4 regions of the Renibacterium salmoninarum ATCC 33209 genome follow, and region 4 is predicted to be linked to each of the others. Evidence: riboswitches for the same ligand, from Rfam matches in the RefSeq annotation. Region 4 holds a riboswitch; each other region holds the start of a gene.
What was found. A riboswitch is a leader RNA that binds a small molecule or an ion and turns the genes downstream of it on or off. The one in region 4 is predicted to bind thiamine pyrophosphate.
Positions count from the first base shown of each region.

Region 1: another riboswitch for thiamine pyrophosphate. It lies ahead of RSAL33209_RS04320 (ECF transporter S component); the one in region 4 lies ahead of thiO (glycine oxidase ThiO).
Region 2: another riboswitch for thiamine pyrophosphate. It lies ahead of thiC (phosphomethylpyrimidine synthase ThiC); the one in region 4 lies ahead of thiO (glycine oxidase ThiO).
Region 3: another riboswitch for thiamine pyrophosphate. It lies ahead of thiD (bifunctional hydroxymethylpyrimidine kinase/phosphomethylpyrimidine kinase); the one in region 4 lies ahead of thiO (glycine oxidase ThiO).

Region 1 is NC_010168.1:841,740-848,756, forward strand. It holds gene RSAL33209_RS04290 (endo-beta-N-acetylglucosaminidase) at 1-1,784, opposite strand, end outside; gene RSAL33209_RS04295 (carbohydrate ABC transporter permease) at 1,904-2,824, opposite strand; gene RSAL33209_RS04300 (carbohydrate ABC transporter permease) at 2,827-3,471, opposite strand; partial or broken gene RSAL33209_RS16895 (IS3 family transposase) at 3,530-4,795, opposite strand; gene RSAL33209_RS04315 (DUF4235 domain-containing protein) at 4,947-5,207, shown strand; TPP riboswitch at 5,307-5,418, shown strand; gene RSAL33209_RS04320 (ECF transporter S component) at 5,456-6,061, shown strand; gene RSAL33209_RS04325 (ABC transporter ATP-binding protein) at 6,064-7,017, shown strand, end outside.
Region 2 is NC_010168.1:910,510-917,526, forward strand. It holds gene RSAL33209_RS04625 (hypothetical protein) at 45-704, opposite strand; partial or broken gene thiC (phosphomethylpyrimidine synthase ThiC) at 1,074-2,814, opposite strand; TPP riboswitch at 2,813-2,923, opposite strand; partial or broken gene RSAL33209_RS19965 (GNAT family N-acetyltransferase) at 3,063-3,263, shown strand; gene RSAL33209_RS18565 (hypothetical protein) at 3,292-3,471, shown strand; gene RSAL33209_RS04640 (hypothetical protein) at 3,608-4,036, shown strand; gene rpsP (30S ribosomal protein S16) at 4,216-4,647, shown strand; gene RSAL33209_RS04650 (RNA-binding protein) at 4,649-4,891, shown strand; gene rimM (ribosome maturation factor RimM) at 5,004-5,531, shown strand; gene trmD (tRNA (guanosine(37)-N1)-methyltransferase TrmD) at 5,532-6,323, shown strand; gene rplS (50S ribosomal protein L19) at 6,544-6,906, shown strand; gene lepB (signal peptidase I) at 6,922-7,017, shown strand, end outside.
Region 3 is NC_010168.1:2,887,435-2,894,451, reverse strand. It holds gene RSAL33209_RS14300 (Rne/Rng family ribonuclease) at 1-1,879, shown strand, start outside; TPP riboswitch at 2,014-2,114, shown strand; gene thiD (bifunctional hydroxymethylpyrimidine kinase/phosphomethylpyrimidine kinase) at 2,104-3,156, shown strand; gene RSAL33209_RS18990 (thiaminase II/PqqC family protein) at 3,206-3,610, shown strand; gene rplU (50S ribosomal protein L21) at 3,893-4,201, shown strand; gene rpmA (50S ribosomal protein L27) at 4,233-4,496, shown strand; gene obgE (GTPase ObgE) at 4,612-6,216, shown strand; gene proB (glutamate 5-kinase) at 6,206-7,017, shown strand, end outside.
Region 4 is NC_010168.1:1,018,346-1,025,362, reverse strand. It holds partial or broken gene thiO (glycine oxidase ThiO) at 1-986, opposite strand, end outside; TPP riboswitch at 981-1,104, opposite strand; gene RSAL33209_RS05220 (thiamine phosphate synthase) at 1,164-1,643, shown strand; gene RSAL33209_RS19980 (thiamine phosphate synthase) at 1,628-1,828, shown strand; gene RSAL33209_RS05215 (ferritin-like fold-containing protein) at 1,863-2,486, opposite strand; gene RSAL33209_RS05210 (RNB domain-containing ribonuclease) at 2,545-4,020, shown strand; gene RSAL33209_RS05205 (MinD/ParA family ATP-binding protein) at 4,057-5,439, shown strand; gene RSAL33209_RS17470 (hypothetical protein) at 5,490-5,645, shown strand; gene RSAL33209_RS05200 (DEAD/DEAH box helicase) at 5,927-7,017, shown strand, end outside.

The DNA.
Region 1 (7,017 bases), 180 kb from region 4:
TATGCTGTCCACCCATTGACCGCCGGACCGCTAGCCGAAAGCGCCACGGGGCTGACCGTCGTCGGGCTGGCTTTTGGTACCAGGATCAGTGACAGGGCAACGGTCGACGCGGTCTTAGCCATAACTGTCACCGTCGCCGAAGGTGCGATTGCGAGGTCAGTTTTGAACAGATGCAGCGTGGTCTCTGGCTTATTGCCAGCGGTGCTTTGCACCCTTAGCGAATGCGAACCTTCCCACGCCGCCGTCTCGTCCAGGGTGACTTTGCTTGTGGTTCCGGCCTTATCGCTGGACCAGAACTGCCAGCTGAGTACCGGATCGGCAAGCCCTGCGTTTTTCCAGGGCTTGATTGCGGCACTCGCGCCTTGCAGATTGAAATAGGAGCCGACGCCGATGTTGAAGTTGGTATTGATCGGTAGCGATGAATAGGGCGACTTTTCCACGACCGAATGCGCGACGCCGTCGAAGCGATTGGTGTCCCAGGTGTTCTGCCGATATGGCTGGGTTGGTTCGCTAATCCGTCCGCTCTGCGCCGGATCACCCTTGGGCCCAGACCAGAATTTTTGTTCCAGATCGCGGAACAGCGAACGGCCCAAAACAGTCCGCGTTGTGCCGTCGCTGCAGCCGCGATTCCAGAATTCGCTAGGCACAAACATGCCCCAACTGACCGGCGGGTTCTTGCTCGGCGTAGCTAAACCACCAAAAATCTCGGAGGGGTTGAAGCCGCCTTGCTGGAACTCGGTAGTGCCGTAAGCCACTTTCTTCGCATCAAAGCCCTTGTCCATGAACGTTTTTGCGCTCTTGGTCAGATCCGGATCCGGCCCACCAGTGCCGCTAACACCCCATCCGCGCAGCCAGCCGTAGTTCATGAAAATCGAATCCATCAGAGGTTTTTGCGGGGTACCGAGCCAGCCGACGTTCTTCGAATTGATCATGTTTTGGTAGGACAACGAGCCGCTTTCCAGCATCGCATCGTAATACTGCAAGTAGCACTGCGGATCTTTAGATTTTAAATAGGCGACCATGGCCTTGAAAGCCTTGGCGTCCGTACCGGAGACCGTCGCTTCCTGATTCAAAAAGTAGCCGTCAAAGCCAAAGTACTTGCGGATCTCGATCATCTTGTCCGCGACGGGGTAACTGCCATCCGGGATCTTTTTGACGAAATCACTGAAGCTAGCGCCATCCCGAGGCCAGAACCAGCAACCAATCGACAGTGCACCGTTCTTATGTGCGGCCTCGGTCCAACCGGTATTGGGCACTTCGAGGACACCGTAAGTGCGGCCGGAAGCGTTCTTGTCCGCCACCTTGTCCGCGGGGACATTCGGTGTGAGTTGACCGTGCCAGCTGGAGAAAACATCCAAATACTGCCAGTAACGGAAAGTGTAGACGTAGGATTCATCGCCGATGGCGCGAGCACGTTCGTCGTAGATACTGCCACGGTAGTCGCCATCGATCGTAAGTACTTGCGTACCGGGATCGAGGGTCGGGTGCGCTTGGGTAGCGGCGAACGGCGCGATTCGAGCGGCGCGTGGGATGTGGCAGACAAAGTGCTTGGCATTCGGGTCAAGATCGGGACTCCAGCCCGTGATGTCGCTGGCCCAGAACCCGTACGACGCCGGCCCCGCCGGGATACCTCCACCCCGGCCGTCCGGCAGTACCGGGCCGGGAGCGTTCGGATCGGTCGGTTGCGGCACATCGGCGGCAAAGGCCGGGCTGGCACCCATGCTGAGCATACTGGGTGCCGCGATGGCCGCTGCCGCGCCTAGAGTTCCGTAGCGAATAAACATTGCCCGGCTGATACCAGTATTCGGCGCTGTGGAATGACCTGACTTTTCCTTTGGCAGGACACTCTCCTTGACGATGGATGATACGCCCCGACGCTGGAACGTAGCCGAGCTTTGGTGAATTAGCCTTTGACCGCACCCTCACCAACACCGCGGAAGAACCAGCGTTGTGCGAGCACAAAGACGATGGCGATGGGAATGAAGGCGATCATGGCACCTGCCGCGATCAGACGAGGATCGTTGCTGAAAGTGCCTTTGAGATATTGCAAACCCATGGTGAGCGTGAAGTTATCTGGTGTGTTCAAAACGATTAGCGGCCAGAGGAAATCGTCCCAAGTGCCAATAAAGGCGAAAATCAGCACAATGGCCAGCGTGCCCTTAACTGCGGGGAACCCGATGTAACGAATCCGCTGCCAGACATTGGCGCCGTCGACGATTGCGGCTTGATCGATTTCTTCCGGTACGCCCCGGAAGGCATTCCACATCAACAGAACGTTGATCATGCTGAGCATGCCTGGCAGGGCGACGCCGAGCAGAGTGTCCGCCAAGCCAATTTCTTTCACCGTGACGAACTGCGCAATGATGGTCGCCTCGCCCGGGAGCACCATGGTCACCAGGATGAGCCCAATAACCAGATTGCGTCCCCGAAATTTAAGGCGAGCCAGCGCAAATCCGGCCATAGTGCAGCCAATAACATTTCCGGCCACTACCAAAATGGCCACGATGACCGAATTGCCGATGTACTTCATCACTGGAATGGCATTGTTGACGGCACCGAAGTTTTCCACGGTTGGGTTTTGCGGAATGAGTCCGCTCGCCGCGCCGTAGATGTCCTCCGAAGGTGATTTGAGGGCCGTGGACAGTTGCCACAGGAAGAGACCAATACTGATCGCCAACACAATAAACAGCAGGACGTAACGAATGACCAGCTCACGCGGCGAGGAACTATTAAACCCACGACTGCGTGGCCGCTTTGGCCTGTTGGTGATCGATTCAGCGGCCAAGGCCGCCCGGCGGGAATCCTGTTCAGCGATATTTACCATGATTAGCTTTCCTTCCGGTTCTGCCGGGCCAGAATGAGCATCGGGATAAGGCAGACGAAGAACAAGACCACGGACAGCGCGGAGGCGTAGCCCAAATTACCGAGTAGTCCGCGCGCGTATTGTTGAATGATCATCACAAAGCTTGACGCGTAGCCGCCTGGCCCACCGGTGGTGTTGGTGAGGAAGTACGGCTCGGTAAAGATTCGCAGGGCCGATACGCAGATCATGATCGCAACCAAGATCATGGCGCCGCGCACGCCCGGCACCGTAACTGACCAAAACCGCCGCCAAGCTCCCGCACCATCCAGTGCGGCAGCCTCGTGCAGATCTTTGGAGACGTTGCCCAGGGCGGCGATGTAAATCACCATGTAGTAGCCCAGTCCCTTCCATACCGTGAGGCTGATTGAGCTAAAAACAACCAGCCAGCGATCAGTCAGAAAGGGAATTGGGCCCCGTACCCACTTCAGCGATTGCGCAATGTTGTTCACCACACCGCCGTCGTCTAAAACAAGATTCCAGAGCAAGGCGACGACGACGGCGCTCGCGATCACCGGCAGGTAGAACGACGTCCGGAAAAAGGTAATGCCAGGAATCTTCTTCTCGACCAGGATCGCAATTCCCAGCGGTAACAAGGTCAGAAGTGGCAAATTTAATCGCCCCGGTGAATCGCCCTGGTGAATCGCTCCGGTGTGTCCGGAGGGTTTCTCAGACGATGAGCCTGTCGGCGGCTGCCGTGCTCTGGTAGTGATTGTAGTAGTGGTTTTCTAGCTCTACTGGTGGGATGTCTCCGCAGTACTGGTAGAGCCTTCGGTGGTTGTACCAATCGGCCCATTCAGCGGTGCCGATTTCGACTTCTTCTAGAGTCCGCCAGGGCTTGCCGGGTTTGATCAGCTCGGTCTTATAAAGCCCGTTGATGGTTTCCGCCAAGGCGTTGTCGTAACTATCACCCACAGAACCGATCGAGGGGCGGATACCGGCCTGGGCCAGGCGTTCGGTGAAGGCCAAGGAGGCGTATTGAGCCCCGGCATCGTGATGATGAATCACCCCGGAAATCTCAGCCCCGGCCCGTTCACGACTCCAGATTGCCTGATTAACTGCGTTGAGCACTAGCACGGTGTTCATAGAAGCACTCGCTGACCAGCCCAGGATCCTCCGAGAGTAAGCATCGATCACGAAGGCAACATAGACCCACCCGGACCAGGTCGAAACATAGGTGAAATCATCTACCCATAGCCGATCCGGTGCCGTTGGTGTGAAATCACGGCGGACCAAGTCCTTCGCTCGGGCCGCCTTCGAGTCTTTGATCGTGGTGCGTTTGACCTTGCCACGGACCACACCCTGTATGCCAAGTAACCCCATGAGCCGTTCTACCGTGCACCTGGCCACCGGCACACCTTCACGGTTCATCGCCAACCAGACTTTCCTGGTGCCGTAAACCCCGTAATTAGCGGCATACACCTTCTGGATCACGGGCTTGAGCACCTCATCACGTTGTTCTCGGTGAGATCGTGTTTTATCCACCCATTCGTAGTACGTGGACGGGGTGGTCTTCACCCCGTCCCAGTAAGCACCTGGCAGATCGACTCGACACCCCACCGCAATCCATTATTCTCGCGGTGACCGGCATGGTCCTTGATGTATTTCACGATCAGTTTTGTGGCGGTCGAGTTCGACCGCGAAAAAAGCTGAAGCACTCCGAAGGATCGCGTTCGCCCGTTTCAGCTCAGCGTTCTCACGCCGTAACCGTTTCAGCTCGGCCGATTCCGTGCTCGTTGTTCCAGTTCTAGTACCAACATCGATCTCGGCTTGCCGGACCCATTTACGCACCGTTTCCGGCACACCCACACCCAAAAGCTGGGCAACTTTTTGCATCGCCGCCCACGCCGAAGACGCACCCTCCATCTCCGCCACCATGCGCACCGTATGATCCTTCAACTCCTGCGGATACCGTGTCGTAGTTTTCCCTGCCATGTCCTGATCCTCTCAAACAAGAAAGTCTCCGGACACACCGGGGCGATTCATGGTCTGCCTCCGCGCAGTTGGACTACAAAAACACCGTAAGCTGCGTTCCGCCTGCGCAGCTTGGCAAGCTGAAATAGGTTGAGGGAAGTAGGCTGGGAATATGAATCTGCTCTTCAAACTTTTGGCCACTGGAATTAGCCTCGGTGCAGGTTTTGCCGCGAATAAAATCGTGGACACCGTCTGGGCAAAAACCACCGGAAATGCGCCGCCAAAAGACGGTAAAAACTTGGAACACAGCCTGCGATCTGCGCTGACTTTTGCGATTGTCTCGGCCACTGTTGCGGCAGTGATTCAAACCGTGACCAGCAGGGGCACTCAGCGCGCGATGGCAAAATTCAACAAATCACGCGATCTGACCTAACCATTTCCGTCGAGTGTCGACTTGTGGTTGGTTTTGACGTCGTTTAACCGCCACAAGTCGACACTCGACGTCGGGTGGTGGGTGTAAACTTGCACAGCAATCAAACGACAGGGGAGCGCCGCCGCAGGGTGGGCGCTGAGAGTGCGGACAGCCGCAGACCCTCGAACCTGATCCGGTTAGTACCGGCGAAGGGAGTCGAGTGCTCTTCGGCGTACCGAATACGCCGCCCCTCCTGAAAGGAGGATCTCATGGCAACAAATCAGTCTTTAGCGGCGCGTTCTTCGTGGCGCGTAGTGGACATCGTGGTCGCTGCGGTGCTTGGCGTAGCCGTCGGCGGGGTCTTTTGGGCTTGGTCTGCGCTCTACGGGCCCGTATCAGCTGTGTTCACCGTCTTCCCGCCGCTTGGCGGCCTATACGGTGGCGGTTGGCTTATTGCTGGTGTTATCGGTGGTCTAGTAATTCGCAAACCGGGCGCAGCATTGTTCTGCGAGCTGATCGCGGCCGCGGTCGAAGGCGTTTTAGGCACTCACTTTGGCCTCACGGTGTTGCTCTCAGGGCTGGTGCAAGGCATTGGCGCAGACATTGGCTTCGCTATTTTCCGCTACCGACGTTTCACGCTGCCGCCCGCGCTGCTCGCAGGAGCACTGGCCGGCGCCGCGATGGGGTTGAACGACAACCTGATTTCCAACGTGGCTTGGGAATTTAGCTGGAAAGTGCTTTATTTCGTCTTTGCAGTAATTTCCGGGCTGCTCATTGCTGGCCTGGTTTCCTGGTTAGCCACACGCGGCTTGGCAAGGACCGGAGCGCTCGGAAATCTGTCCTCACGTAAGGCTGCAGCGGAGCCAGTGTTCTGAGAATGCCAGGATTCGGCAGTACGGCGACGACGGTCGCGCCGCTAAGCGTTGAGGCGACAGCTTGGGGTTGGCAACATGCCGATCGGCCGCAACCGGCACTAGCCGGCCTCGACGTCCGGATCGAACCAGGGGAACGAGTGTTGCTGCTGGGCCCATCAGGTGCCGGAAAGTCAACATTTCTTCATGCGGCTGCTGGACTGCTCGGCGATAATCTTGATGCGGAGGAAATTGGCTCGCTGCGCCTTTCTGGCGCTGCTCCAGTTTTGCAACGCGGCCGGGTTGGCTTGATGCAGCAAGATCCCGACGCTCAAGTTGTGCTCTCCCGAATTGGCGACGACGTTGCTTTCGGCGCCGAGAATCTGGCCGTGCCGCGCGATGAGATTTGGGCACGTGTGTGCTCCGCGCTAGCCGATGTAGGTCTCGATCTTCCTTTGGACCATCCCACCGGAAAGCTTTCCGGCGGTCAGAAACAACGGCTGGGTTTGGCCGGTTTACTCGCCATGCAGCCTGGGCTGTTGCTACTGGATGAGCCAACGGCAAATCTTGATCCCGCTGGCGTCATCGAAATTCGAGATGCTGTTTTGCGCTCAGTTGAGCACAGCGGTGCGACGTTAATCGTCGTCGAACATCGAGTTGCTGTTTGGCTCGAAGTTGTCGATCGGATCATCGTTTTGGGCGGAGCGGGTCAAGGGGTGCTGTTCGATGGGAGCCCAGCCCAGAGTCTTGATGTGCAGTCTCCCGCGCGTGCATCGCTGCGTTTAGCCGGAGTGTGGCTTCCTGACGAAATTCCAGCCACAAAACCGCGTCGCAATTCGAACTCGAATGCTCCGCTTTTACTGCGAGCAACCGAACTTGCCGTCTCCCGCAAAGCGCGGCGCCGTCGTCGTTCGAGTGCCCAGGTTGAACCGGTCGCGAGCGGAATTGATCTGCAGATTCAGGGCGGTCAAGCGCTTACG
Region 2 (7,017 bases), 110 kb from region 4:
GAGCGATCCAATACCCGGCTTATCTGCACACAAGTGGCGTACAGTTAGTCCAGCGGGCAACCAGATCGCACGAGTGCGGCTCGAACTTTGGCCACTGCGTATGCTCCTTGTGCTTGCAAATCTGCCGCAGTCAACCTAACTATCGTCCAACCCGCGTGCTGCCAGCCGTCGTCCCTTGCGATGTCCGCTGCTAGCTGATTTCGGCTGCGGTGATGATCGCCTTCGTACTGGATCACAATTTTGTAGTTGATGTAGGCCAGGTCTGCCCAGCGGAGTGGACGGCCATCGATTTCGTCGTCGAGCGAATGATTTACCGTGGGCTCCGGTAAGCCCGCCGCAATCAAGCGCAGCCTGAGTCTACTTTCCTGTGGTGAATCCACACCGGGACGTATCTTTGCTGCGGCAGCACGACGTAGTACGTTGGCTTTCGCCCGTACTGGTAGCAGCTCGGTGAGTTCCGCCACGCCACACAACGCTTTGCGGTGCTTGCCGAAATCCCGCGAGCGTGCGCGTACTAGAAAATCGCCAGCGACCACAAGATCTTCCTCGGTCAGAATGGTTGCTAGATCGCGCCACGTTCGCTCCGGCGTCGTAAGCCAAACTCCGCGGCGAAAGGTAATTTCGTTTCGCTCGATTCGTAGTCGATGACCGTGGACGCCCTTTCGCCGCGGTTGGGCAGCGGGCTGCCTACGACTGATATCCAATTCCGCTCTGGCTTCGAGCCAGTAGGGCAGGGGAATCTGCCAGAGGATCGCGGCCGTGACGTGGCTTGCGAACGCTCCAGGGTTGCCGCCAGATGGCTTTGGACTAGCTCGGACAACTTCGCATCAGAGCCTTTGACTATCCGTAGCCCCCTGCTGGGGATCTCTAAATCAGCGGCGGTGCTCCGAGACCGCGAAACGCCAAGTTCTTTTGCTTGGGCCAAGGTGAATGCGGGGCGGGGAAGTTCTTGAGGTAGCTGGTGGCGTCGCATCACCACAGTTTACCGCCGAAGCCCGACGCTATCGGTCACTTGTGCGCAGCTGAGCCGGGTTCTGTGGATAAACATCCGACTCAACTGCGCACAAGTGAAATTAGGACCGGGATTCCGAGTAAATTTCCTTACCGGCAGCGACGAACTCTTCGGACTTTGCCCGGAGACCAGCCTGCATTTCCTCGATCGAGGCCACTAACGTTGCTTGTGCTGCTGCGCCACCAAATTCTGCGCGAATGTCTTGAGAGATTCGCATTGAGCAGAACTTTGGCTCGCACATTGAACAAAAGTGTACGGTTTTCGCCGGCTCAGCAGGCAAGGTCTCGTCGTGGAAGGCTTCTGCCGTGGCCGGATCCAGCGATAACGAGAACTGGTCCCGCCAACGGAACTCGAATCGTGCTTTGGACAGCGCATCGTCGCGCAGATGTGCGCCAGGATGTCCCTTCGCCAGATCTGCGGCGTGTGCAGCAATCTTGTAGGTGATAACGCCGGTCTTAACATCGTCTTTGTTCGGCGAACCCAAGTGCTCCTTGGGCGTCACGTAGCAAAGCATCGCAGTGCCGTAACGAGCAATCTCGGTGGCACCGATAGCCGAGGCGATGTGGTCGTAGCCCGGTGCAATATCGGTGACCAAAGGTCCCAGTGTGTAGATAAGGGGCACCCTTGCAGAGTTCCTGTTGCCGTTCAACGTTTTCCCGCACCAGGTGGAAGGGAATATGGCCTGGCCCCTCGACCATCACCTGGACATCGAATTCCCAAGCCCGCACCGTCAGTTCGGCCAGGGTATCCAACTCCGCGAACTGGGCGGCGTCGTTCGCGTCTGCGGTGGCACCTGGCCTCAGGCCATCGCCTAGGGAAAACGCGACGTCGTACTGAGCAAAAATCTCACAGAGCTCGTCATCGTGCGTATAGAGGAAATTCTCTTGATGGTGAGCTAAACACCAGCCCGCCATAATCGAACCGCCGCGGGAGACGATGCCGGTCACGCGGTTTGCCGTCAGCGGCACGTAACGCAGCAGCACCCCGGCGTGAATGGTCATGTAATCAACGCCTTGTTCGCATTGCTCAATCACGGTGTCTCGGAAGATCTCCCAGGTCAGCGCCGAGGCATCACCATTGACCTTTTCTAGCGCCTGGTAGATCGACACAGTGCCGATCGGCACGGGGGAGTTGCGGATAATCCACTCGCGCGTGGTGTGAATATCGTCGCCGGTAGACAGGTCAATGACTGTGTCCGCACCCCAGCGGGTGGCCCACTGCATTTTGTCGACTTCTTCAGCAATCGAAGAGGTCACCGCAGAGTTGCCGATATGGGCGTTGATTTTGACCAAGAAGGCCTTGCCGATGATCATCGGCTCAGACTCGGGGTGATTGATGTTGTTAGGGATGATCGCTCGACCGGCAGCCAGTTCGGAACGCACCAGCTCGACGTCGCAGTCCTCACGTAACGCGACAAAACGCATTTCTTTGGTGATGACGCCGGCGCGAGCGTAATGCATTTGGGTCACGCGTTTGCCTGGCAACGCGCGCCGTGGTTCCGGTTTGGCACCTTGCCATTCGGCAGAGGCCGCGCCTCGGCGCACCGCTGAGCGTCCGTCGTCGGAAAGATCTCGACGCCGGCCCTGATAAATTTCGACGTCGCCGCGCTCAGTGACCCAGCCAGCGCGAAGCGGCGGCAGGCCACGAACAGGATCGCTGCCGGGACCGGCCGTGCGGTACGTGATGAAGTCCGGATTAGCGCCTTCTGGCGAATCATCGAGCGCGATTCGTGTGACGGGAACGCGCAGCTCACCGTCGTTAAGAAAATCCAAGGAGTGGGCAGGGTGATTTTGAGCAGAAATGAAGGTATTTCCTACTTCCTTCGCCGGAATAACCCGGACAGGTTCGAACGGTCGCAGGCGGTATCAGCCCGATCTCAGCCCTTTGCCAAGGGCACCCGTGTGGATGCTCCGAGGTTAGCAGACTGAACACCAAGAACTCTGATCCGCAAGGCTAGGCTGGTGCTATGGAGTTCAAGATTCGGCCAGCGCGAGCAGAAGACTACGAGAAGCTTCCTGAGATCGAGACTGCGGCAGACGCCGTGATTAACATGGTTGGGCTACCTGAAGCAAGCTCCCTAGCAGAATATCGGCAAGGAAAGTTTGTTGCGGTTGCGCAGAGATCCGGGAGGCTTTGCGGGCTAGCCAGAGTTGATGAGGTCGACGGACAAGCCCATTTGGAGCAGATTTCGGTGCTCCCAAGCGACTCAGGTCAAGGGATTGGCCGGGCGTTAGTTGAAACCGCCAAAACCTTGGGCACGGAATGCTGGTTATCGGCAGATGACGCTATGTACCTTCCGCGATGTATCTTTCAACGCGCCGTTCTATGCGCGATGCGGCTTTGCAGTGCTGGAAGAACCTGCGAATCAGTTGTTAGCCCTGCGTCAACGCGAACGCGAACTCGGTCTTGACGGGCTGGGGGTTCGGGTTGCAATGATGACAGATTTAGCGCTGGCATAACAAGAAAACGATATGCCCGGCGCAACACGACCAATAGCAGGATAGGCAAAGGTTCGTAAGCTCCGAATCTCCAGATACTGTGGACTCGACGGAGGCCCGAACACCGGACCTCAAACGATCCATGGGAGGCCATGCCATGTCCACCAATCAGCTGTTCATTGCTACCCACCACGAAGCCAGCCGTTTTGCCCGAGGAAACGGCTCGGCACCGAAAAATCTCATTGATTTGGGTGAAGCCACGGATCTTGACCTTGAAGTTCTTGGCGAGCTAGCGGTAAAGACCGTCCACGCAACCGGCACAGAGACCGCGCTAGGAATGGTTGATGTTGATCTTGACCAACTTATGGTGCTTCCTGATGCACTAGTGGAAGTTTTCGCTGAGCTGCCCACCTTGGAAGATCAGGAAGAAGTTACCGAGCTAGCGGCGGCTTGGGCGGCTACTGAAGAACTCGCCAGCACCGTCGAGGTAGCTGAGCCACTCTTACGAAGCATCGCGGGCTTGGCCGCCCAGGTTATCGCAGCGGATGAAGATGCCAGATTGACGCTGTATTACATCACAGCGTAAGAACTGCCCGGCTGAAGTTCGCATGCTGCGGAAGCATCTGGCATAATGAACAGGTACTCGATCCGCGCAGCCCCTCTCTCTGCGTGCGCATTGTGTCCTTTAGAACCCTCAGATCGGCCCGCCCCACGGGAGCGTGACACGGGGTTCGACTCGTTTCAGAAACAGGAGTGACCACAAAAGTGGCCGTTAAGATTCGCCTTAAGCGCTTTGGTAAAATGCGCGCCCCGTACTACCGCATCGTCGTTGCGGACTCACGCACCAAGCGTGATGGCCGTGCCATCGAAGAGATCGGCAAATACCACCCGACCGAAGATCCCTCGTACATCGAGGTTAACTCAGAGCGCGCTCAGTACTGGCTTTCCGTCGGTGCACAGCCTTCTGAGCAGGTTGCACAGATCCTGAAAATCACCGGTGACTGGCAGAAATTCAAGGGCCTCACCGGCTCTGAAGGCCGCCTGAAGACCAAAGCCACCAAAGACGCTTTCGTAGCGCCGGAGAAGAGCTCGGTCATCACCAAGGAAGCTATCACCCCGAAGAAGAAGGTTGCAGAAGCCGCTGAAGAGCCGGCTGCTGCAACCACTGAAGCGGCAGAAACCACCGAGGCTGAGTAATTTGTTGGCCGAGGCTTTGGAGCACCTGGTACGCGGTATCGTAGACAGCCCCGATGATGTGAGCGTTGCCGCTCGCAATAATCGGCGTGGCGAGACCTTGGAAGTTCGGGTTCACCCGGATGACCTTGGTCGAGTAATCGGTCGTCAAGGCCGAACCGCTCGCGCCTTGCGAACGGTTGTTGGCGCGTTTTCCGGTGGCGACCAAGTCCGAGTCGACGTCGTCGACACGGACCGGCGGCGCTGAGCTCAGCGTAGCCTCGCGGTAAACAGCTAAGATTGTGGCTCCGGCACTGAAAAGTGTCGGAGCACTTTCATTTCCAACCCAATTTCATCTTCAACCCAGCATCAGGAGAAGCATGCAAGTCCACGTTGGACGCATCGGCAAACCGCACGGCATTCGCGGCGAAGTCACGGTCGAGGTCTTGACTGATACCCCGCAAGAGCGATTCTCCGCGGGTGCCGTTTTCAGCACCGAACCGACTTCGGCAGGGCCGCTGACGGTAGAAACCGCGCGTTGGAACAAAGACATCTTGTTGTTGGGTTTTGAAGAAGTCAATGACCGCAATCGCGCTGAGACACTCCGTGGCACTCGACTGATTTTCGAAACGGATTCGGTAGCGTCAGATGAATCCGAATCGGATTCTTGGTACGAACACGAATTGATTGGCTTGGAAGCCCGAGTTGGCGATCAAACGGTCGGGAAGGTCTCGGCGCTCAACCCGATGCCGGCCCAAGATCTCTTAGTAATCACCACAGCCGCCGGCGAAGAAGTGTTGGTCCCATTTGTTGCCGAGATTGTTCCTGAGGTGGATATTGCGGCTGGGTTCATCCGGTTAGTACCACCAGGTGGGCTATTCGACATTAACCGCAAGGACGCAGAATAGATGCGTCTTGACGTCATTAGTATTTTTCCGGACTATCTGGCACCGCTTGAACTGTCACTGATCGGAAAAGCGCGACAAGACGGATTGTTGGAGCTAAACGTCCACGATCTGCGAGCGTTCACGACCGATCGGCACCGTACGGTGGACGATACTCCTTATGGTGGTGGTGCCGGGATGGTGATGAAGCCCGAACCCTGGGCCCTAGCTCTGGCATCTGTTGTTGAGCCAGCGGCGAAAAGTAAACCGGTCTTGATTGTTCCCTCGCCTGCTGGTGAAGTTTTTAACCAGCGGATCGCTGAAGAACTCGCGGCCGAATCTCATCTGGTCTTCGCTTGCGGGCGGTATGAGGGCATTGATGAACGGGTGGTGGACTGGGCCCGTGAGTCGTTTACTGTTCGTCCCATGAGTTTGGGCGATTACGTGCTCAATGGGGGCGAGGTGGCGGTTATGGCCATGGTCGAAGCAACCGCCCGTCTTTTGCCGGGAGTAGTTGGTAATCCCGACTCGCTGCTAGAGGAGTCCCACCAAGATGGCCTCTTGGAATACCCGGTTTACACCAAACCTTCAGCTTGGCGTGGTGTTGATATCCCCGCCGTGTTGTTGAGCGGAAACCATGCCAAAATTGCCAGATTTCGCCGGGACGAACAACTTCGCCGAACCGCGCAGCGCAGGCCAGACCTGTTAACGCAGCTGGATCCAGCAATTCTTGATCGAGCGGATCTGGCGGTATTGCGCGAGTCTGGTTATTTAACGGTCGACGGCGTCTTGACTAGGACTTCCGAACTGGGCTGAATTGGTCCTCACTAGTGTTCATGTGGCAGAATTAGTACTTGTGTTTGCTGGGTTCTTCCTACCACAGGGGGATAGTGCCCACAAAGCGAACGCTCCGGTCGGGCCGTCCCGTGCTCAGACCGGCTAAACAATGCTCCGGAAGCGAAGTTTTTGACTTGTCTCGACTTTGACTGCCGTCATCAAAAGTGAATGACCTGTGGCGTTCGCCAGGAGTTGCAGAATGCACATCCTAGATTCATTAGACGCAGCCAGCCTGCGTAGCGATGTTCCCGAATTCCGCGCCGGAGATAACCTCAAGGTGCACGTGAACATCATCGAAGGTAACCGCTCTCGTGTCCAGGTTTTCCAGGGCTTCGTGCTCGGTCGCCAGGGCGACGGCGTGCGTGAAACCTTCACCGTTCGCAAGGTCTCCTTCGGCGTCGGTGTAGAGCGTACCTTCCCGGTACACTCACCGATCATCGAAAAGATCGAGGTCGTCACCCGCGGTGACGTTCGTCGCGCGAAGCTGTACTACATGCGTGATCTGCGAGGCAAGGCTGCGAAGATCAAAGAGAAGCGTGATAACGCTCCTACCAAGAAGTAGTCGGCGGATTTTCGTTTGACATCAAACACTGAGCGCCGACCCAGGAAACTGGGTTGGCGCTTTGTTTTGCTCGCCGTCGCCATCGCGGTTGTTCTGAGTGCGCTGATTCGC
Region 3 (7,017 bases), 1.3 Mb from region 4:
GGTGGTTCGTCAGCGGGACGAACGGATTCAAATTGGTGTGCTGGAAGATGGAATTCTTGCGGAGCACTTCGTCTCTAAAACGCAACAAGATTCGCTCATTGGCAACGTCTACCTAGGCAAAGTCCAAAACGTTTTGCCCAGTATGGAAGCGGCGTTCGTAGATATCTGTCGCGGACGCAATGCGGTCCTTTATGCGGGCGAAGTCAATTGGGATGCCGCCAAACTTGACGGTGCGCCGCGTCGAATTGAAAATGCGCTCAAATCAGGTGACACGGTCTTGGTACAGGTAACCAAGGATCCGGTTGGGCATAAGGGTGCTCGGTTGACCAGCCAGGTTTCTTTGCCAGGTCGGTACCTGGTCTATGTTCCGGGCGGGTCCATGACGGGCATTTCGCGCAAGCTGCCGGATGTTGAACGGAATCGTCTCAAGCGGATCCTCAAAGACAATCTGCCGGAGAATGCTGGCGTTATTGTTCGCACCGCTGCCGAAGGGGCAAGTGAAGAGGAGCTCACGCACGATATCAATCGCTTACGTGTGCAGTGGGAAGGCATCGAGTCACAAGCTTCCTCGACCAAGACGCTTGCGCCGGAAATGCTGTACGGCGAACCTCACCTGACGATCAAAGTGGTTCGCGATGTCTTCAACGAAGACTTTGCCAAGTTGATTGTCTCCGGCGAGGAAGCGTGGGACACCGTGGAGGCTTACGTCACGTACGTAGCGCCAGATTTGGTGGACCGGCTAGAAAAGTGGACCAGTAACGAAGACATTTTTGCTGCGCATCGGATTGATGAGCAAATCTCCAAGGCTCTTGAGCGTAAGGTCTTTCTTCCCTCTGGTGGATCCTTGGTGATTGACCGTACTGAGGCGATGACCGTCGTCGACGTTAACACTGGGAAGTTCACTGGCTCCGGCGGAAACCTTGAAGAAACGGTGACCAAGAATAACTTGGAAGCCGCCGAAGAAGTAGTTCGGCAACTACGTTTGCGCGATATTGGTGGCATCATCGTCATCGACTTTATTGACATGGTGTTGGAATCCAACCGGGATCTAGTGCTCAGGCGGCTAGTGGAGTGCCTGGGGCGTGATCGCACTAAACACCAGGTGGCCGAAGTGACTTCGCTTGGGTTGATCCAGATGACTCGCAAGCGGATGGGTACCGGTCTGCTCGAGGTATTTGGCGAGCAGTGTGAAGCTTGTGCTGGACGCGGCGTGGTGACACACGAAGAGCCAGTTGAACACCGACGGACCACGCACACGATCGCTGCGGAGCAACACAATCCGCGCGCCGAAAATCAGCGGCCAAGTCGTGGAGAGCGCAAGCGTAATCGGAATCGCCAGCAGAATCAGGTTGAGCCTGAGGCCGAGGAATTGACCGAGGATGAGAAATCCGCGAAGGCTTCAGCTGCTAGGGCCGCTTTGGCCAATATTGCTGCCGCGGCGCAAGCTGCCCATGAGCACGACGGTGAAGAGCCGATCGATGCAGTTGACAGCGTTGTTAAGCCGCAAGCAAGCCATGACGCCGCCGTTTTGACTATCGGTGGTGAAAAGGTGGAGATTCCGCGCGGTGAGCACGTTGATGACGCTCCGCATATGCCTGAGCTCACTCTTGATGGTCTTGCAGATGTCTTCAATCACCTTGTTCCAGAAGATTCAGAGCCAAAATCGCGCTCTCGGCGACCGCGTCGTCATCGTGCCGCTGGACGTGCGCAGGGGGCTGCTAACAGCAACGAGATTCAGTCAATTGAGGGCGAGTCGGCCGGTGGAAAAACTGTGCCAGTGGCTAAGGCGCCATCGGCAAAGGTTGATCCGGAATCGAAGAAGCCGGCGGCTAATGAGCCAATGATTCTGGGCGTAGGGGTTCCTGCTTCAGAGCTCTAACCTCGATTTCAGATAGCAAGAGCGCTTTGCGTTAGCCAGAAAACAGGTTTTCTGGCTAACGCAAAGCGCTCTTGCTATCTCGGATCTAATCTACGGCTGAGAATTCTGCACTGCCGTGGCGAACGGTAGACTCAAGAGCTGACACGGGGTGCCAGGCCAGGAGGGCAGGCTGAGAATCGATACCCGTTGAACCTGTCCGGTTAGCACCGGCGGAGGGATGTCAGATGCTGCCGCTCACGCCAAACCACTTGCTATTAGAACCAGTGCCCACAAAGCAGGTACCCAGAGTGCTGACTATCGCCGGCTCGGATCCTGCGGGTGGGGCTGGGATTCAAGCAGATCTGAAAAGTATCGGTGCCAATGGTGGTTACGGCATGGCAGTTATCGCCGCTCTGACGGCGCAAAATACCAGGGGAGTGCGGGCGGTGCACGTGCCACCGATCGAATTCTTGGTTAGCCAACTTGAAGCAATTAGCGAAGACATTACTGTCGACGCCGTCAAAATCGGCATGTTGGCAGATGCCGCGGTGATTGGCGCCGTCAGTGCTTGGCTTCGAAAGGCTCAGCCACCACTCGTAGTTTTAGATCCTGTCATGATCGCTTCCAGTGGTGCTCGACTATTGGACCCAGCGGCGGAGATCGCGCTACGAGGCTTACTTCACCAAGCTGATCTAATCACGCCAAACTTGCCGGAGATGGGCGCTTTGCTCGGTAAACCTGAACCTAAGGACTGGGCCACCGCGGTGCAGATGGCCTTCGATTTAGCCGCAGCATATGACACTAAGGTGCTGCTTAAAGGTGGACATTTCACTGATGAAATTGTCAAAGATGCACTGATATCGGTCGGAGAAGCGCCGGTTGTCTTTGAAGCTCGTCGAATTGAGACGAACAACACACACGGCACCGGGTGTTCGCTCTCCGCTGCGATAGCTACTCGCCAGGCGCTTGTTGGTAATTGGCACGAAAGTCTTCGGGGAGCAACAACCTGGCTGCACGGCGCAATTCGTAGGGGTTCGGAGCTCAACGTAGGCAATGGATACGGCCCGGTCCATCATTTTCATCAATGGCAAACGGCGTCGGTGACTGAAAGTTGGTGGCAGGAGATCGAACCGATCCGAGCCGGCATTCTGGCGTTGCCTTTGATCAAAGATCTGCGCTCCGGAGAGCTGGCCGAAAGTGACTTTGCTTACTATTTGGCGCAAGATGCACTTTATTTGAAGGAATACTCTCGCGCTTTAGCCAGAGCAAGCGCCCTTGCGCCCACCGAAGGGGAGTAGCTGTTTTTGGCCAAGAGCGCCGCCAACGCGCTAGAGTGTCGAGTCGGAAATGCATCGGACGTGGTTGCGTGAGCATCCCGCGCAGCTGGTACAGGGCCCGGTGACCAAGCGATACGTTGATCATCTATTGGCTGCCAGCGCCAGCGACTATGGCACCTTAGTAGCTGCCGTGCTGCCTTGTTTTTGGCTCTATGCCTGGGTTGGGGCAGAGCTATCCGCGCTGGCACCGGTAAAAGATGACCATCCCTATGCAGCTTGGTTGGCAACGTATTCCGATGCAGAGTTCTTCGCTTCTACCGCGTTAGCAATTCGATATGCGGAGCAGGCAGCCGCAGTAGCGGGCCCTAAATCGCTGGAATCCATGCGGAACGCTTTCTTCGAAGCGAGCCAGCATGAACTGGATTTCTTCGACGCACAGCGCGCCCTGCTTGGTAGCGCGCTCAGCGCCCGGTAGTATGGACAGGCACGGTTCGCCGCGCAGCCATTCGAGCTCTTGGTGAAACTGAGTTAATTCGAAGTATCGAGAAGTTCGTGCATTTGCAGTGTCAGCGCTTCATGGCGTATTCTGGACTGTCGGTGCATACGCAGTTATTGGGTCGTGTCTTTCGCAGTGAAAATCACAGCGAAGATGCTCAGATTCCCTCGGCGAGTGGCACAAGCAGATCCTGAGAACGGAAGCAATCAGTTTCCGCACGCAAACTTTAGTTTTTTATCGTCGAGAGAAGTGAGTTACCCAGTGGTTTACGCGATTGTCCGCGCAGGCGGCCGCCAAGAGAAGGTTTCCGTTGGAGACTTCGTGACCCTGAACCGCGTCCCCGGTGGAGTTGGCAGCACCATTGAGCTGCCTGCTGTTCTCCTGGTTGATGGTGAGAAGATCACCTCGGATGCGAAAGACCTGGCAAAGGTCAAGGTAAAGGCAGAGATCCTCGAAGACCTCCGTGGTCCGAAGATTGTCATTCAGAAGTTCAAGAACAAGACCGGTTACAAGAAGCGCCAGGGCCACCGCCAGGCGTTGACCAAGGTCAAAGTCACCTCGATCGCGTAAGCATCCTTAGAGACTCAAGGCAGGAAAAACAATGGCACATAAAAAGGGCGCGAGTTCGACTCGTAACGGTCGGGATTCCAACGCACAGTACTTGGGCGTGAAGCGTTTCGGCGGCCAGGTCGTCAAAGCAGGCGAGATCATCGTCCGCCAGCGCGGCACCCACTTCCACCCCGGCGCAGGCGTTGGCCGTGGCAAGGATGACACTCTCTTCGCACTGGAAGCTGGTGCAGTTGAGTTCGGCGCACGTGGCGGACGCCGCGTTGTGAACATCGTTGTAGCTGCAGCAGCCGAGTAATTTCGGCACTAAGCACAATTTTTTGCGGTGGAGCGGGCCGAACGGCTCGCTCCACCGCTGTTTTAAGCTGGTCCTAGATTATAGATACCAGCCCCCTGAATTCAAGGAGATCACGATGGCAAGCTTTGTTGACAGAGTGGTGCTCCACGTCTCAGGTGGCTCTGGTGGCCACGGTTGCGTTTCGGTCAAGCGCGAAAAATTCAAGCCCCTGGGTGGTCCCGACGGCGGCAATGGTGGCGACGGCGGTAACGTCATCCTGCGGGTTTCGCACCAAACAACCACGCTCTTGGACTACCACCACGCACCGCACCGACACGCGAGTAACGGTGGCCAAGGAATGGGCGATTGGCGTGGCGGCAAGCAAGGCGAAACGCTGATCTTGCCGGTCCCTGACGGCACCGTGGTGAAAACTAAAGACGGTGAAGTCTTGGCTGACTTGGTTGGTGAAGGTACCGAGTATGTTGCTGCAGCCGGTGGCCAAGGTGGCTTGGGTAATTCTTCGCTGTCCTCACAGAAACGCCGTGCGCCAGGATTCGCGTTGCTCGGCGTAGACGGAGAAGCCTCCGATATCGTACTGGAACTCAAATCGATTGCAGACATCGCACTCGTTGGCTTCCCATCGGCTGGTAAGTCCAGCCTCATCGCTGCGATGAGCGCCGCACGACCCAAAATTGCGGATTACCCCTTCACCACCTTGATTCCAAATCTTGGCGTCGTGGAAGCGGGCGAAGTTCGCTTCACCATTGCCGATGTGCCTGGGCTTATTGAAGGTGCTAGTGAAGGCAAAGGTCTTGGCCACCACTTCCTGCGCCACGTTGAGCGTTGTACCGCACTTGTGCATGTGTTGGATACTGCGACGCTCGAATCAGATCGAGATCCTCTTAGCGATTTAGCGATTATTGAAGCGGAGCTTGAAAAGTACGCGGTTGATATGAGCTACGCGGGTGTTGACGGCGAAGTTATTCCGCTTAACGAGCGGCCAAAGCTCGTGGCGTTGAATAAGATCGACACCCCTGACGGTAAAGATATGGCAGAGTTCGTTCGCGCCGAATTAGAGGGTCGCGGCTACCGCGTCTTCGAGGTTTCCGCTTCTTCCCATGAAGGATTGCGCCAGCTTTCCTTTGCCATGGCAGAACTAGTCACCGCAGCGCGGGCGCGAGCAACTGTCGTCACAGCCAAAATTACCCCGCCAGTCCTTCGGCCACGTGCGGTCAATCGCAAAGAATTCACCATTCGCCCCGAAGAGCGCAATTTGGAGCCGTTGTTCCGAGTTCTTGGTGCTAAGCCAGTGCGTTGGGTGAAGCAAACGGACTTCACTAACGAAGAAGCAATCGGCTACTTGGCAGAGCGCCTGAACAAATTAGGTGTTGAAGACGGACTTTTCAAAAAGGGCGCTAAACCCGGCGACACCGTGGTAATCGGTGAAGATGGCGAAAATGCCGTGGTCTTCGATTGGGAGCCCACCATGATGGCCGGTGCCGAATTGCTGAGCGGGCCTCGTGGCACCGATCCTCGTTTTACGGATCTGGGCGACCGTCCAACCCGATCGCAAAAACGTGAAGAGTATCAAGAGCGGCGGGACGCGAAATCTGCTGCGCGAGCTGAGCTTGAGTCAGAGCGAAAAGCAGGCATTTGGACCGAATCTGTGTCTGCTCGCCGTGACCGCGAAGCGCATGAAAGTCGAGAAGCTGCCAGCACGGACGACGGCGATGCGCTCTGATAGCGTCGTCGTCGGCGGTCGAGAGCTCTTAAAAACTGCCTCTCGAATCGTCGTTAAAGTCGGGTCTTCCTCACTCACCTCGGTAAGTGGCGGCATATCTGAGCAGGCGCTTAGTCAGCTTGTCGATGTATTGGCGGCTCGAAAGAAGCAAGGCGCCGAGATTATTTTAGTCTCCTCAGGTGCGATCGCGGCCGGGTTAGCCCCTTTGGGCTTGGCCCGACGTCCTAAGGATCTAGCGACGCAGCAGTCGGCTGCGAGCGTGGGGCAGAGCCTGTTGATGGCCCGCTACGGTGCCGCTTTTGGTAGCCACAATGTCACGGTTAGTCAGGTGCTGCTCACAGCAGAAGATCTCACCCGACGCACCCAATATGCCAATGTGTACAGAGCATTGGAGCGCCTACTTAATCTCGGTGTACTTCCCATCGTGAATGAAAATGACACCGTGGCAACACACGAGATTCGCTTTGGTGACAACGATCGATTAGCAGCTCTGGTGGCGCACCTCGTCAAGGCCGACGCAATGGTGCTGCTTTCCGACGTCGATGCGGTCTACGACGGGCCGCCAAACACCGGAGCCCGGCGAATTGAGCAGATAAGCAGCCCTGAGGATCTTGCCGGAATCAAGATTGGCTCGGTCGGTTCCGCTGGAGTGGGTACTGGCGGAATGGCGACCAAAGTCCAAGCTGCGTCCATCGCGGCAGGGTTTGGCACACCAGCTTTAGTTACTTCAGCAGCGAATGCCGAGGCGGCTTTGGCCGGTGCCGATGTGGGCACCTGGTTTAGTTTGCATGGCGAACGACG
Region 4 (7,017 bases):
AAAAGAACAGCGTGCCGGAACATTCCAGTGGCTACTATCAATCCGGCTGAGACTCGTCCGAGCAACGGCGAATTGTCCGGCGTACCGGGGCGCGCTCGAGCGGTGGATTCAAGCAGTTCTAGTTCTGCAACCGCTGGCACTAGCGCCTGCGCATCCCGCAGCAGTTGGTAGACACCACCTGCTGAGATTCCCGTTTGTTGATCTTCACGTTGCGTCGCACCGATCACCACGGTGCCGTCATCACGTGGCACCAAGTACACCGCCGAGCCATGTACCAGTCCGCGGACGGTGTGTGTCAGAAGCGGTCGAAGGGCCTGGGGAACCCCAAGTCGCAAAATATCACCGTGGACTGGTCGCAGTGGAAGCGGCACCGGTAACCCCAATAACGTGCCCGCAGCAAGCCCATTAGCCACAATCACCTCATCGGCAAAGAACTGGTTTCCGTCAGCAAGCTGAACCATGCCGGGGGCAACCGCCACCGCCGCCGTGCGCTGAATGTCGAGTCTTTCGATCAGGGCCTGCGCGAGCTTTCGCGGATCAACTTGGTGATCGCCGGAGGCAAAGTAACCAAAAGGGCCAACATGCGCCGCCAGTAGCGGCTCTTGGCGGCGTAGTTCAGCCAAGGAAAGCCGATCCACCGGCAAGCCTGCTAGTGATTGCGCCGCAACTCAGTCCGAAAGCGCAGCTCTATCTGCGGCATCCACACCAACTAACACGGTGCCGGTTTTTCGATAACCAATGTTGGCTGCTAATCCGGCTACGAATTGCGGCCATAATCCCGCCGCCGCAAGCATCAGCGACTGCAGCGGCCGTTCCTGATGGTGAAATTCAGTGACCGGCGCCAGCATCCCGGCAGCAGCGAAGGTGGCGCCAGAGGCTGGGTCTGGATCAACCACCAGCACACTACGTCCGCTGCATTGAACCTGCCAGGCAATGCCTAACCCGACGATGCCGCCGCCAACTATGACGACGTCATGGTGTTGCATTCATTGGTCCCTTCCCTACGCCGGCATGATCCGGTTCAGGTTCGTTGACGGTCGGCGCTATTGTCAGTTGCACCCTCTCAGCCCGTTGATCAAACGATGGGCTCCCGCGGTAGCTCTAGTCTAAGTGAGTTATTGCCCTGACCGGCAAGCCACGAATCGCCCGCTAGGCTGGAACTCGTGACGAATTTGCAGACAGCTCAGCTCTATTTATGCACCGAGGCCCGCGAGCGCGAAGGTTATTTCGAGGATTTCCTTGACTCGGCATTCAGCGGTGGTGTGGATATTATTCAGCTCCGAGACAAGCGCCTTGAGGCCGCCAAAGAATTGGAACTGCTGAGCGTGCTGCGCAGCGTTGCAGAACAGCACGGCAAGCTCTGGGCAGTCAATGATCGCGCAGACATTGCCCAGTTGAGCCAAGCACCGGTCTTCCATATTGGTAAAAAGGATCTGCCAGTTCCGGCGATGCGCGCGCTGTTACCCAACGTTAGCGCCGGACTGTCTAGCCATTCACCCGCGCAGGCTTCGGCAGCGGCAGCGAATCCCGGCGTCGACTATTTCTGCGTTGGGCCACTGTGGGCCAACGCCCACGAAACCCGGCCGAGCCGCGGTGGGCCTGGCCCACGAAACCCGGCCGAGCCGCGGTGGGCCTGGCCTTAGTGCGCTATGCCGCGACGCTGCAGGCGAGTAAACCGTGGTTCGGTATTGGCGGCATCGATTTGAGCAATATCGCTGAAGTAGTGGCTGCTGGCGCGCAACGCGTTGTGGTGGTTCGGGCGATCACTGAAGCTACCGACCCGGCGGCCGCGGCCACTGCGCTCAAAGCTGAGCTGCCTCAGCTCTGAACTGGCTCGCGACGCGACATCCCGGTAAAGATATTTACGCGGTAAGCCCCAACTGACTCATGCGGCGAGAGTGATTTCTGCTCAATCCGGCCAGCAGCTGTTGCCGCTCAGCTGTGCTGATCCCTGGTATGAATCCGTTTTCTTGGCTGATTCTTTGTACTTGTGTCAGTGCTTCGCCAACTAAACGTCGCCCCCAAAGCGCCAGTCGTGAAGCCAGCCGCGGATCGTCGTCAAGCATGCTGCGAAGTCGGCGTTGTAGAACCGATGACGTGTCATCTGCCGCCATGATTCGCTCGATCAGACTGTTTGTCGCCGGGTCAAGGAATTTCGCAATAGCTTGATAGAAGTCTGCGGAGACCGAGTCGATGACATAAGCCTTCATCATTGACTCGTACCAATCGGCAGGCCGGGTTCGTTCGTGGAAGGAATCAACCGAGCTCTGAAACGGCAGCATTGCAGACTCAACATCCTCGCCAAGCTCAATTAGCGCATCAGAAACCGATTCAAAGTGCCCAAACTCCAGCACGGCAATGCGACCGAGCGCGGCACGATCTTGCAGCGTTGGCGAAAATCTGGCATCTGAAGACAAGCGCTCAAAAGCAGAAAGCTCGCCATAGGCCATTGCGCCGAGCAAGCCAACAATAAACCGATCAGTCATGCTTGCAAGACTAAATCACAATGGACATACCTCTGGACCGAGACGCTAGGCTGAGCCTGTGCCTCATTCCCACATCTTTGTGCGTGACAGTGACCAGAGCTTAAGCGAAGCCCTGGCAGCCCTTCGGCTTGAGTTCGAACTGCCTCAAGACTTTAGCCCGGAGGTGATGGCTGAGCTCGAGCAATCGATCAAAGACTATGACGCTCCAACGGCGGATTTGAGCCAGCTGGGCTTCATCACGATTGATCCACCCAGTTCGATGGATCTGGACCAAGCGATGTTCTTGTGCCGCGAAGGTCAAGGTTATCGGGTCTACTATGCGATCGCTGACGTTCCGGCGTTTGTGCCCGCTGGCGGGACTTTAGATGCCGAAACCCGCAAGCGCGGGCAAACGATCTATCTACCAGACCAAGTGGTGCCCTTGCATCCGACTAAGCTCAGCGAAGCCGCCGCGAGCCTTTTAGCGCAACAACGTCGCGGCGCTTTCGTCTGGCAAATTGTGCTGGACGCCTCTGGCAAGACCGTGAGCGCCGTCGTCGGACGGGCTGTTATTTCTTCGATCGCAAAGCTTGGATATCAGCAAGCCCAAGATGAGCTAACCGCCCAGACTGAATCGGCTTATCTGGAAACTCTCAAACTTCTCGAAGAAATCGGGCTTAAACGGATTCAACTTGAACGCGAGCGCGGTGGCGCAAGTTTGAATTCTCCCCAGCAGGAAATAGTTCATGAAAACGGCGAATACAGCCTGATCTTCCGGCCGAATCTAGCGATTGAAGATTGGAATGCGCAGATCTCGCTGCTGACGGGCATGGCTGCTGCGCGAATAATGCTCGATGGCAAGATCGGCATCTTACGCACTATGCCGGCCCCGGACCCGGCTGCGATCGCTAAGTTTCGCCATCAAGCGGTGGCGCTGGGTAAACCCTGGCCTGCGGAGCTCGCTTACGGCGAGTTTCTGCGCTCACTTGATGCAGCTGACCCTAAGCAGCTGGCGCTATTACACGATGCCACGTCGCTTTTCCGCGGTGCCGGCTACACCAATTTCGACGGCGAGCTGCCGCCAAACCCCGGCCAGGCGGCGGTAGCTGCGCCTTATGCGCACACCACCGCTCCCCTGCGCAGGCTGGTTGATCGCTTCGTCCTGACAATTTGCGATGCGCTCAGCAACAATCAGCCGGCGCCGCAATGGGCTCGTGAAGCGCTGCCCAGCTTGCCTGCTCTGATGGCTGCCTCGGATCAGCTGGCGGGGAAGGTCGAGCGTGCTGCCCTCGACACGATTGAAGCGGCGCTCTTGAGTACCCGAGTTGGTCAAGATTTCGACGCCGTAGTGGTTGCAGGCGCGCGCAAATCCGGTGGCGAGAAAAACGGCGACACCCGCTGCGCTGTTCAGCTCCGGGAACCCGCAGTCAACGCCCCTTGCGAAGGTGATTTGGCCCCCGGCACCGAGGTTACGGTGCGCTTGCTCAGAGCAGATATCCACAGCCGAAAAGTGCTCTTCACGGTTTCACCTGCTAAAACGAACTCCGCTGGATAAACTGAGCCAGCCATGATCCATCGATGGGAGCAATAAATGTCAGGTGCAGACGAGTTCATCCTGGTCGAAGTATTTCTTGATGGCCAGGTTGCCGTATCTGGCCGTTCAATCAGCCCGGAAGGGCAGCAGGACGCCTACACCGCTGCAATTGCCTACATCGGAAACCAAGCCGCCCAACGTGGCACCCGGTTACTAGCCAAAGGCATCGACCATACCAATGGCGATGTGAGTTGGTTCTACGTGGACGAACGCGGCGAGGCCTACTCGGCATTTAACGCAGCCGCCACTGAACCTACTGCTGTCAACAATGCACCCATCGATCAACTTCCTAATTTCGACCCTTATCCGGTACATCCGGACGATGACGTGGCCGAAACTGTGTTGCGAGATCGGCCAATCCAGCAGCGCGCCGAAGCGTCAATGGCGCAAGCTTTTCGAGCCTCCGCGACTGCCGAGGCCGTGCCGACCCAGGTAACCACTGACATCGCTGACGCTGTGCAGCCTCTGACTCGACGGCAGTTCGTCAAACCGCCCAAGGAACGTCCAGCCACCGGCATTCGGCGCGCGGTGTATACCCTCAGTGGCGGTGCCGTGAATTTAGGCATGAGCGTCCGCGAGCGCGAAGAAGCCGAGCTGGAGCGCCGAATTGCCCGTCAGCTGCCGGGCAGCTACACCACTGCCGTGCTTTCGCTCAAAGGCGGCATCGGCAAAACCTCAACTACGGTCGGGGTGGGCATGATCTTGGCCGAGTACCGAGGAGACCCGCCCTGCGCAATTGACGCGAACCCAGATTCCGGCGATCTCGCCGAACGCGCCTTGGGCGAATTGCTATACCAGCCGGAAGGCTCCCGAACCATCAGCGATGTGATTCGGGACATTGACTCAATCACAACCTTGACCGAGCTCTCGCGCTATATGCATCGCGCCAACCGGCTACACCTCATCGCCGGTGAGCAGGATCCTGCGCTGTCAGATTCGCTCACTGCAGAAGAGTATTTGCGCATTCGAAATCTGATTTCTCAGTACTACTCGGTGATTTTGACCGACTGCGGCACCGGGGTATCGCACGCGGCAATGTCTGGCATCCTTCCCACCGCCACAAATCTGATTATCGCCGCCGGATACGCAGTCTCCGGTGCGAAGCGGGCGCGCAGCACGCTCGAATGGCTCTCTAGCCATGGCTACGAAACCCTGGCACGCAACGCGGTCGTGGTGATCACGGACAAAGACGAGGTGTCTAGTCGAGTGGACAAACACGCGATTGATGCCGAACTTGCTGGCCATTGCAAACAGTTGATCGCGGTGCCACATGATCGCGGAGTGGCCGATGGCGATCAGATTTCCCTCGACGCGCTGCGGCCTGCGACTCGGCGAGCGTATAAAGAAATCGCGGCAGCAATTGTGGGCGGTTATGTTTGAGTCTCGATAAACATTTAGATATTTGTATATATTGATGTGTACTGCTGAGTATGGACTTTCAAGAAATCTTCAAATGGATCGGTTCCACCTGGAATTGGATCACTAGCACAGTTGGCGTAATCATCAGTGGCATCAATAACGTGGTGACTACCGTGAGCGGCTGGGCCAGCACCGTGTCCTCTTGGTTCGGCGGCATTGGCGGTTAAGGAACAGCAGATCGACGCGGCTAAATCCACCTCGCCAGCGATTCCCGTTAGATCAGATAGACTGATTCGGTATAAAAGGATGCCCGGTCGTTCCTGCAATGACTTTTCACGATCGCTCCACTTATCGCCGCGATCTTTCCAGTGGCGCTGAATCTCTCGGCGTCACACGCAAATCCGCGATCGGCTTCCACTGGCTGTGCCAACCACCTTGGCTCCGTCCACCGCCCAATCGGGCGGCCGACGTCGAGCCTGAGATGGCACCTTAAAGGAAGTACACGCTCTTGACTATCGATAACGACTACCATTTGCATGCCGAAGGTTCCGACGACGAACTGACAGTCGAAGCCTCACCCACCACCACCGAAGATCCGCACGCAGAAGCGGCTGAAACCTTCGCCGACTTCAACGTTCGGGCGGATATTGTTGAGGCGCTTGCCGACGCCGGCATTGTGCACCCCTTCCCGATCCAGTCGATGACCTTGCCGGTCGCACTGGGCGGCCATGACATCATCGGTCAGGCTAAGACCGGCACCGGAAAGACTCTTGGCTTTGGCGTACCGGTGCTACAACGCGTTACCGCGCCAAAAGATGAGGGCTATGACGCTTTACCCGTGCCAGGAGCTCCGCAAGCACTTATTGTGGTGCCCACGCGTGAGCTTGCCGTGCAGGTAGCTAATGATTTACAGACCGCCGCTCGCAAGCGTGGCGCACGCATCACCACAATCTACGGTGGCCGTGCTTTCGAACCGCAGATCGAATCCCTCACCAAGGGCGTCGAAGTTGTTGTTGGTACCCCGGGCCGATTGATTGACCTCTTCAAACAGCGCCACTTGAACTTGAAGAACGTTCGCATGGTGGTTCTTGACGAGGCCGACGAAATGCTCGATCTGGGCTTCTTGCCGGACGTTGAAACGTTGATGGCGGCAACCCCCGCGGTGCGCCAGACAATGCTTTTCTCCGCGACCATGCCTGGCCCGATCGTCGCGATGGCTCGGCGCTACATGACTCAGCCGACGCACATCCGCGCCGCCGATCCGGATGATGAGGGTCTCACCAAGCGGGATATCCGCCAGCTCGTTTACCGCGCACACAGCATGGATAAGATCGAGGTTGTCGCTCGTATCCTGCAGGCACGCGGCCGCGGCCGGACCATCATCTTCACCAAGACCAAGCGCACCGCCGCCAAGGTGGCTGAAGAACTCGCAGAGCGCGGATTCGCTTCAGCCGCGATCCACGGCGACCTAGGCCAAGGCGCGCGTGAACAAGCGTTGCGCGCCTTCCGTAACAACAAGGTCGACGTCTTAGTCGCAACCGACGTCGCTGCTCGTGGCATTGACGTTGACGATGTGACGCACGTGATCAATTACCAGTG